Regions from separate parts of the Bradyrhizobium sp. LB14.3 genome, predicted to be linked through region 4. Evidence: predicted binding sites of a transcription regulator. Region 4 holds the regulator's gene; each other region holds the start of a gene.
What was found. The regulator PhoB, encoded in region 4, activates phosphate uptake and scavenging genes when phosphate is short. The targets are predictions, from matches to a motif close to TGTCATNNANCTGTCAT.
Positions count from the first base shown of each region.

Region 1: the regulator PhoB is predicted to act here: its motif matches at 1,435-1,451, upstream of ABIB00_RS24270 (YdcH family protein).
Region 2: the regulator PhoB is predicted to act here: its motif matches at 1,051-1,067, upstream of ABIB00_RS05620 (DUF47 domain-containing protein).
Region 3: the regulator PhoB is predicted to act here: its motif matches at 1,392-1,408, upstream of ABIB00_RS28560 (UDP-2,3-diacylglucosamine diphosphatase).

Region 1 is NZ_JBEPQT010000014.1:158,111-160,309, forward strand. It holds gene ABIB00_RS24265 (NAD(P)/FAD-dependent oxidoreductase) at 1-1,076, shown strand, start outside; gene ABIB00_RS24270 (YdcH family protein) at 1,169-1,348, opposite strand; gene ABIB00_RS24275 (YdcH family protein) at 1,683-1,889, shown strand; gene ABIB00_RS24280 (hypothetical protein) at 2,006-2,199, shown strand, end outside.
Region 2 is NZ_JBEPQT010000002.1:395,446-397,644, reverse strand. It holds gene ABIB00_RS05625 (branched-chain amino acid ABC transporter permease) at 1-953, shown strand, start outside; gene ABIB00_RS05620 (DUF47 domain-containing protein) at 1,112-1,756, shown strand; gene ABIB00_RS05615 (inorganic phosphate transporter) at 1,772-2,199, shown strand, end outside.
Region 3 is NZ_JBEPQT010000020.1:59,068-61,266, reverse strand. It holds gene ABIB00_RS28575 (c-type cytochrome) at 1-53, shown strand, start outside; gene ABIB00_RS28570 (Lrp/AsnC ligand binding domain-containing protein) at 50-295, opposite strand; gene thiD (bifunctional hydroxymethylpyrimidine kinase/phosphomethylpyrimidine kinase) at 426-1,226, shown strand; gene ABIB00_RS28560 (UDP-2,3-diacylglucosamine diphosphatase) at 1,432-2,199, shown strand, end outside.
Region 4 is NZ_JBEPQT010000001.1:480,105-482,303, reverse strand. It holds gene phoU (phosphate signaling complex protein PhoU) at 1-606, shown strand, start outside; gene phoB (phosphate regulon transcriptional regulator PhoB) at 622-1,332, shown strand; gene ABIB00_RS02240 (GcrA family cell cycle regulator) at 1,462-1,974, opposite strand.

The sequences.
Region 1 (2,199 bases), on a different contig from region 4:
TCGGGCTCGCGGTGGCTCGAAAGCTGGCGCAAGCCGGGCGCGAGGTGATCGTGCTCGAGGAAGCCGAGGCCATCGGCACCATCACCTCCTCGCGCAACAGCGAGGTGATCCATGCCGGCATCTACTACCGCGCCGGGAGCTGGATGGCGCGCATGTGCGTCGACGGCAAGCACGCGCTCTACCGCTACTGCTCCGAGCGCGGCATCCCGCACAGAAATTGCGGCAAGCTGATCGTCGCGACCAATCCGAAAGAGACCGAGAAGCTGCAATCGATCAAGGCGCATGCCGAAGCCAATGGCGTGCTCGACATGCAGCTGCTCACGGGCGAGGCGGCATGCGCGCTGGAGCCGGCGCTTGCCTGCGATGCCGCGCTGCTGTCCCCGTCGACCGGCATCATCGACAGCCACGCCTACATGCTCTCGCTACGCGGTGAAGCCGAGGACGCGGGTGCGGCCTTCGCGTTTCACACCCCGCTGATCCGCGCCAAGGCGACCGCCGGCGTCATCGAGATCGAAGCGGGCGGCGAAGCGCCGATGACGCTGCAATGCAGCCTCCTCGTCAACGCCGCGGGGCTCTCGGCGACCACGGTAGCGCGCAACATCGACGGCATGCCGCTGGACCGGATTCCGCGGGCCTATCTCGCCAAGGGAAACTACTTCAGCTGCAATGCGATGGCGCCGTTCTCGCGCCTGATCTATCCGGTGCCCGAGCCCGGCGGGCTAGGGGTGCACCTGACGCTGGACATGGCAGGGCAGGCACGCTTCGGCCCTGACGTCGAATGGATCGAGACGATCGACTACGAGGTCGACCCGTCACGCGCCGAGCGCTTCTACCCGGCGATCCGCAAATACTGGCCGACGCTGCCTGACGACGCGCTCATGCCGAGCTATTCGGGCATCCGCCCGAAGATCGTGCCGCCGGCGGTGGCCACGCAGGATTTCTTGATGCAGGGCCCGCGCGATCACGGCGTCGAAGGCCTGGTCAATCTGTTCGGCATCGAGTCGCCCGGATTGACGTCATCGCTCGCGATCGCGGATCACGTCGCCGAACTCGCAGGGCTCGGTCTCGCGCAATGATTGCGCGGCGCGCACCTTGCCGCAAGGATGAGCGCACAGGCTCTCACCCCTGCGTGAAAGGGTACGATCAATTTTACGCTATTACGGGGTTACTAGTGGAGCGTGTCGCCGTGCCTGAGACGCTCGATCTGGTCCTTGACCATCAACTTCCGGCGCTTCAACTCAACAATTTGCAGGTCGTCTGTTGAAAGGTGCACGAGAGCTTCGTGCAGTTCGTTTTCGAGAACTTTGTGCTTCCGCTCCAATTCAACGAGATGTGCCTGAATTGTCATTCGAAACCTCCTCGGTAGTTTGAACCTTTAGGATTCGATCCGGACAAGGAAGTCTACATCACCGATTCGTTCTGTCGATGGGTATCCGTCGTCGCACCGTCATTTTTGAAAATTCATATGTAACGAAGCGTGAGCAAGGGAACCACGCGGGAAAAATCCATGATATCAACGTGCTTGCGCAGCGCCGTCGCAAGCCGCAGAAATATGTCGCGGGAGATCGGCGAGCGACGGTCGCAGATCGCTTGCGATCACGCCGCGCAAGGACGATAATTTCCACAGGGCATCCACAGCCTTAATCTCTCTCACGCCTATCGGTTTTTCGGCCACCGCAAACATGACCAATGAAGACGAGCGCGAACTCGAATCCGAGCTCGCCCGGTTGCACCAGGAACACCGAGATCTCGATGCGGCGATCGATGCACTGCATCAATCGCCCGCCCCCGACCTGTTGCGGTTACAGCGGCTGAAGAAACGCAAGCTGTTGTTGCGCGACCGTATCGCGTTCATCGAAGATCAGATCACGCCGGATATCATCGCCTGATCCACAGGGAATGGCTTTGCGGCGGCCCGCCGCACGTGAATCCGCTTGACTCCAAAGGAACAAAATAAGAACATTTTGGCACCGAGCGCCCCAGGAAAATGCCAAGGAAAACGCAGATGACGGCAACCGCCCTTCTCGACAACAGCCATTATGAACAAGCCTGCGATCAGGCGATCGCCATGTGCGACGGCAATCTGCGCAGCACCATCAAGGCGCTGATCATGGCCAATGAATATCTGGAGGCCGAGCTCGAAGAATTGCGGGCGGCGATTTCCGCCGGCTGCATTCCGGAGTCCTCACGCAGCACGAT
Region 2 (2,199 bases), on a different contig from region 4:
ACGACACACTGCCGGCGCCCCCGCGCGCGATCCGCGACGAGATGATCGTGTTCGTGGTGATGGCGCTGCTGCTGGCTGCGGTGCCATTCAGCGGCATCTATCCGTTCTTCGTGATGCAGGCGCTGTGCTTCGCGCTGCTGGCCTGTGCATTCAATCTCCTGATCGGCTATGGCGGCCTGCTCTCGTTCGGCCACGCGATGTTCATGGGCACCGCCGGCTATTGCAGCGCGCACGCGCTGAAAGTGTGGGCGTTGCCGCCGGAACTCGGCATCCTCGTCGGCATTGCCGCGGCGTTCGGGCTCTCGCTCATCACCGGCTTCATCTCGATCCGCCGCCAGGGCATCTATTTCTCGATGATCACGCTGGCGCTGTCGCAGCTGCTGTACTTCATCTACCTCCAGGCGCCGTTCACCCATGGTGAGGACGGCATCCAGGGCATCCCGCAGGGCCGCATGTTCGGCGTGTTCGATCTGACCAAGCCGACCGTGCTCTACTACGTGGTGCTGGTCGGCTTCCTCGCCGGCTTCCTGCTGATCTACCGCATCATCAATTCGCCTTTCGGCGAAGTCCTGAAGGCGATCCGTGAGAACGAGCCGCGCGCGATCTCGCTCGGTTACCGGACCGATCAGTACAAGTTCCTGGCTTTCGTCCTGTCGGGCACGCTCGCCGGCTTTGCGGGATCGCTGAAGGTGTTCGTGGCGCAGAACGCTTCGCTCACCGACGTGCACTGGTCGATGTCCGGCGAGGTGGTGCTGATGACGCTGGTCGGCGGGCTCGGGACCATCTTCGGGCCCGTGGTCGGTGCCTTCGCGATCATCGCCATGCAGCAATATCTGGCGAGCTTCGGCCAGTGGGTGACGGTGATCCAGGGCTCGATCTTCGTGATCTGTGTGCTCACCTTCCGCCGTGGCGTCATCGGCGAAATCGCGCATTACCTCCGGCGTTCGCTGTAAGCCATTGATGTAGCAGAAAAATCGTTGGCGCGCGAAAGCGGTGGATGATCCGACTCCACGGGCGTGAGGTGGCACGCGCGTGGATCGAAAATGGTCTATGACAGTTTCATGACGGCCCGCTTGGGCTAGGCCATTATCCAACCGGTAGTCTCTCCCCCATGATGCGATTGTTTCGCGCTTTCCTGCCCAAGGAAGAACGGTTCTTCGACCTGTTCGACCGCCACGCCCAGACCGTGATTCAGGGCTCGATCGCGCTCCAGGGCATGCTCAACGGGGGCGCGGAGACGCCGGTCTATTGCCAGCGCGTCAACCAGTTCGAGAACGATGCCGACAACATCACCCGCGAGGTGCTGACGGCGGTGCGCCGCACCTTCATCACCCCGTTCGACCGCGGCGACATCAAGAACCTGATCACCTCGATGGACGACGCCATCGACCAGATGCAGCAGACCGCCAAGGCCGTGATGCTGTTCGAGGTTCGCATCTTCGAGCCGCCGATGCGCGAGATCGGCGTGCTCTTGGTGGAATGCGCCAATCTGGTCGGTCGCGCGTTGCCGCTGATGCAGGCGATCGGTCAGAACGTGGCCATGCTGACTGCGATCACGGAAGAATTGACCAAGCTCGAGGGGCGCGTCGACGATCTCCAGGATATCGGGCTGAAGGAACTATTCCTCAAGCATCGCGACGGCAACGCGATGGATTTCATCGTCGGCGCGGAGATCTACGACCATCTCGAGAAAGTCGCCGACCGCTTCGACGACGTCGCGAACGAGATCAACAGCATCGTCATCGAGCAAGTTTAGGGCAGGGGCCGCGCGGTGGATGTTGCGTTGGGTCTTCCCGTCCTGGTCGGACTGATCGCCGTCGCGCTGTTGTTCGACTTCCTGAACGGCCTGCATGACGCCGCCAATTCGATCGCGACCATCGTCTCGACCCGCGTGCTGCGGCCGCAATTCGCGGTGTTCTGGGCCGCGTTCTTCAATTTCGTCGCCTTCATGGTGTTCGGGCTGCACGTCGCCCAGACCATCGGCACCGGCATCATCGATCCCGCGATCGTGGATGCCCAGGTGATCTTCGCGGCGCTGGTCGGCGCCATCGTCTGGAACCTCGTGACATGGGCGCTCGGCATCCCATCGTCTTCGTCCCACGCATTGATCGGCGGTCTATTTGGTGCCGGCGTGGCCAAAGCCGGCCTTTCGGCGGCGGTCTGGAGCGGATTGTCCAAGACGGTGATCGCGATCGTGCT
Region 3 (2,199 bases), on a different contig from region 4:
CGCTGCCGCCGGTGGACGGTCCGCCGCGACCGAAGCGCAAAGAAGGAAGTTAGGTCGCGCCAAACGCCTTGAAGGTGATGATGGTCAGGGTGTCCTGGATGCCCGGCAGCACCTGCACCTTCTCGTTGACGAAGTGGCCGATATCGGTGTCGTTGTCGACGTAGAACTTCACCAGCAGGTCGTATTGACCGGCCGTGGAATAGATCTCGGAGGCGATCTCGGCTTCGGCAAGCGCATTGGCGACCACATAGGATTGGCCGAGCTTGCATTTGATCTGGACGAAAAAAGGAACCATTGCAGTCACTCCGAAGGCATATCTGACCGGCTAATAGGCCAAAACCGGCCGGATTTGGCAAGCGAACTTGCTGCCTCTGTATATGCGCGCTAGGAGGGGCCATGGTCCCCAGGAAGCGGAAAGTCGGCCCATGATCACCCCCGTGGCGCTCACCATCGCCGGCTCCGATTCGAGCGGCGGTGCCGGCATCCAGGCAGACCTGAAGACCTTTGCCGCGCTCGGTGTCTTCGGCGCTTCCGCCATCACGGCGCTGACGGCGCAGAACACGCGCGGCGTCACCGGCATTCACGCCGTGCCTGCCGAGTTCGTCACCGCGCAGATCGACGCGGTGTTTTCCGATCTCGAGGTCGGCGCGGTCAAGATCGGCATGGTGGCGCAGGCCGCCAGCATCGATGCGATCGCGGCCGCACTGTCGCGCTGGAAGCCCCAACACATCGTGCTCGATCCCGTGATGGTGGCGACATCGGGTGATCGCCTGCTCGCGTCCGAAGCCATCGACGCCCTGCGCATCAAACTGATGCCGCTGGCCTCGGTGATCACACCCAACCTGCCCGAGGCCGCAGCTCTGCTCGACGAGCCGGTCGCGACAAGTGAGCCCGAGATCGAGAGCCAGGGGCGCCGGCTGCTGGCGTTGGGCTGCCGTGCGGTCCTGATCAAGGGCGGGCACGGCGAGGGCGCCGAGAGCACCGACTATTTCGTCGATGCCAAGACCACGATCGCGCTCGCCGCGCCGCGCGTGGCCACAAGCAACACCCATGGCACCGGCTGTTCGCTGTCCTCGGCGGTCGCCGCCGGGCTGGCCAGAGGCGAGGATCTCGAGCGCGCCGTGCGCAACGCCAAGGCCTGGATCAGCGCTGCGATCGCGGCCGCCGACCGCTTCAGCGTCGGCCACGGCCACGGGCCGATCCATCATTTCCACAGATTTTACTGAGACCGGCCGCGAGCGCGCGGCCGTTAACCCATCCAGCCAGCAGTTCCGGGTTCTTGCGGAGGTTGCTGCGGCGTGATGTCGCCTGATTGTCGCATGCGACTGATATTCGCGGGGAGGGCGAGGCAAGGCGCGATTCGTATCCGAGGGTGCGTCAAAGGTTCAATTGGTCATCCCCCTGTCACGGGACATTGTTACAGGCTGTCGCATGGGAAGTTACGATGTGAGTGACGAGAGCCCTGAGCGGCGCTTTCGCACGTTGTTCATCTCCGACGTTCATCTCGGAGCCCGCGGTTCTCAAGCCGACCTTCTGCTCGACTTCCTGCGTTTCCATGATGCAGACACGATCTATCTCGTCGGCGACATCGTCGACGGCTGGGCGCTGAAATCGAGCTGGCATTGGCCGCAATCGCATAACGACCTCGTCCAGAAGCTTTTGCGCAAGGCGCGCAAGGGCGCCAAGGTCATCTACATCCCCGGCAATCACGACGAGTTCCTTCGTAACTATTACGGCACGCATTTCGGCGGCATCGACGTCGTCGAGAACACTGTCCACACCGGCGCGGACGGCAAGCGCTATCTCGTCATCCACGGCGACATCTTCGACCTCGTGGTGCAGAACGCGCGCTGGCTCGCCCATCTCGGCGACAAGGCTTACGACTTCGCGATCCAGATGAATCGCTTCGTCAATTTCTTCCGGCGCATGTTCAAAGTGCCCTATTGGTCGCTGTCGCAATGGGCCAAGCAAAAGGTCAAGAACGCCGTCAACTATATCGGCGCGTTCGAGCAGGCGCTCGCCGCCGAGGCGCGGCGCCATGACGCCGATGGCGTGATCTGCGGCCACATCCACTACGCCGTGATCCGCGACGAGGGCGGCATCCGCTACATGAATTGCGGCGACTGGGTCGAGAGCTGTACGGCGCTGGTCGAGCACGACGACGGCCGTTTCGAGATCATCACTTGGGCGGACCAGGCC
Region 4 (2,199 bases):
GCGCTGATCCGCCGTGACGTTCCGCTCGGCCAGCGCGTCGTCACCATCGACACCGAGCTCGACGCGCTGCAGAAGCGCATCGAGGAGCGCGCCGTGCTCACTATCGCCCGCCGTCAGCCGATGGCGGTCGATCTGCGCGAGATCGTCGGCGCCATGCGCGTCGCGACCGATCTCGAGCGCATCGGCGACCTCGCCAAGAACATGGGCAAGCGTGTCGCGGCGCTGGAGACGGATTTCCATCCGCTCAAGCTGTTCCGCGGCCTGGAGCACATGACCGACCTCGTGCAGCAGCAGGTCAAGTCGGTGCTGGACGCTTATGCCGCACATGATTTGCCGGCGGCGATGGCGGTGTGGAAGGGCGACGAGGAAGTCGACGCCATCTGCACTTCGCTGTTCCGCGAGCTCCTCACCTACATGATGGAGGATCCGCGCAACATCTCGTTCTGCATCCATTTGATGTTCTGCGCCAAGAACATCGAGCGGATCGGCGATCACGCCACCAACATCGCCGAGACCGTCTTCTACATGATCGAGGGCCAGGCGATCACCGACAAGCGGCCGAAGGGCGATATGACGACCTTCGCCACCTCGATACCGAACACCTAGGGAGCAACGACCCAGATGGGCGCACGCATTATGGTGGTTGAGGACGAGGAAGCCCTGACCGAGCTTCTCCGCTACAACCTCGAAGGCGACGGCTATGACGTCGAGACGGTCATGCGCGGCGACGACGCCGACACCCGTCTCAAGGAGCACATTCCCGATTTGATCGTGCTCGACTGGATGCTGCCGGGCCTGTCAGGCATCGAATTGTGCCGGCGGCTTCGCACCCGTCCCGAGACCAAGCAGCTCCCGATCATCATGCTCACCGCGCGCGGCGAGGAAAGCGAGCGGGTGCGGGGTCTTGCGACCGGCGCCGACGATTACATCGTCAAGCCGTTCTCGGTGCCGGAGCTCCTGGCGCGCGTGAAGGGCCTGCTGCGGCGCGCAAGCCCCGAGCGGCTCGCCACCGTGCTCGCCTTTGGCGACATCGAGCTCGACCGCGACAAGCGCCGCGTGGCGCGCTCGGGCCGGCCGATCGATCTCGGCCCGACCGAATATCGCCTGCTGGAGTTCTTCCTGGAGCATCCGGGGCGGGTGTTCTCGCGCGAGCAACTGCTCGACAGCGTCTGGGGCCGCGACATCTACATCGACGAGCGTACCGTCGACGTGCATATCGGCCGCCTGCGCAAGCTGCTCAATCTCGGCCGCGAGCAGGACCCGATCCGCACCGTCCGCGGCGCCGGCTACGCGCTGGATGATCGTTTTGCCAAGGCGGAGCAGCAGGCGTAACTCGCTTCAAGCTCCGCCGTCGTTCCGGATCGACACGCGCTTTTGGCACGCTTGTCCGGGACGACATCAAGTGGGCCGAGGCGTCATCGTGTGACGGCGCCGCCCTTGCAGTCAGCTAAATCCGCTAGCTCAGCGCGGGCTCGGCTTCACCGGTGCGCGGCGCCGATCCGACGCCGGCTGATACGCGACGCGCGAGTGTTGTGCGCAATAGGGCAGGCCGGACAGCGCCTTGCCGCCGCAGAAGAAGAAGTCCGGGGTCGAGGGATCGCCGACCGGCCAGTGGCAGGTCGCCTCGTTCAGCTCGAGCAGCGTCAGCCGCTGGCTCATCGGCACCACGTTGTCGTAGGTGACCGGTTCGGCCTCCACTTCGACCTCGAAGGCCTGTGCCAGCGCGGTGTTGCCGCGCGAGATCGGGCGGGTCACCCGCATCATATGCTGCGCGGGGCGCGCCTTGCGCGGCCGGGGCGCTGCCGATGAAGGGCTCTTGGCGCGACCCGACAGGCCGAGCCTGTGCACTTTGCCGATCACGGCATTGCGGGTCACATTACCGAGCTCAGCCGCGATCTGGCTGGCCGAAAGTCCGGCCTCCCAGAGCTTTTTAAGCTGCTCGACGCGATCATCGGACCAGGTCAAAACTGTCATTGCACCCTTTCCCTCGCTGCCGGCCTGCCATCCTGGCGCCTCGCAGCGAATGCCTAAGCCTTTAAAAACCCGTGCCGCCAGAATCCCTTAAGGCTCGCCGGGCGTGACTAGAACGCCCGAACGTTTACGCCGGTACATAAGGACTTAGAGATCAGAACCACTGCACGAGATGTCGTATCTGACAATCCAAACGCTACAATATGGCGTGACTCCCGCGCAAGAGTC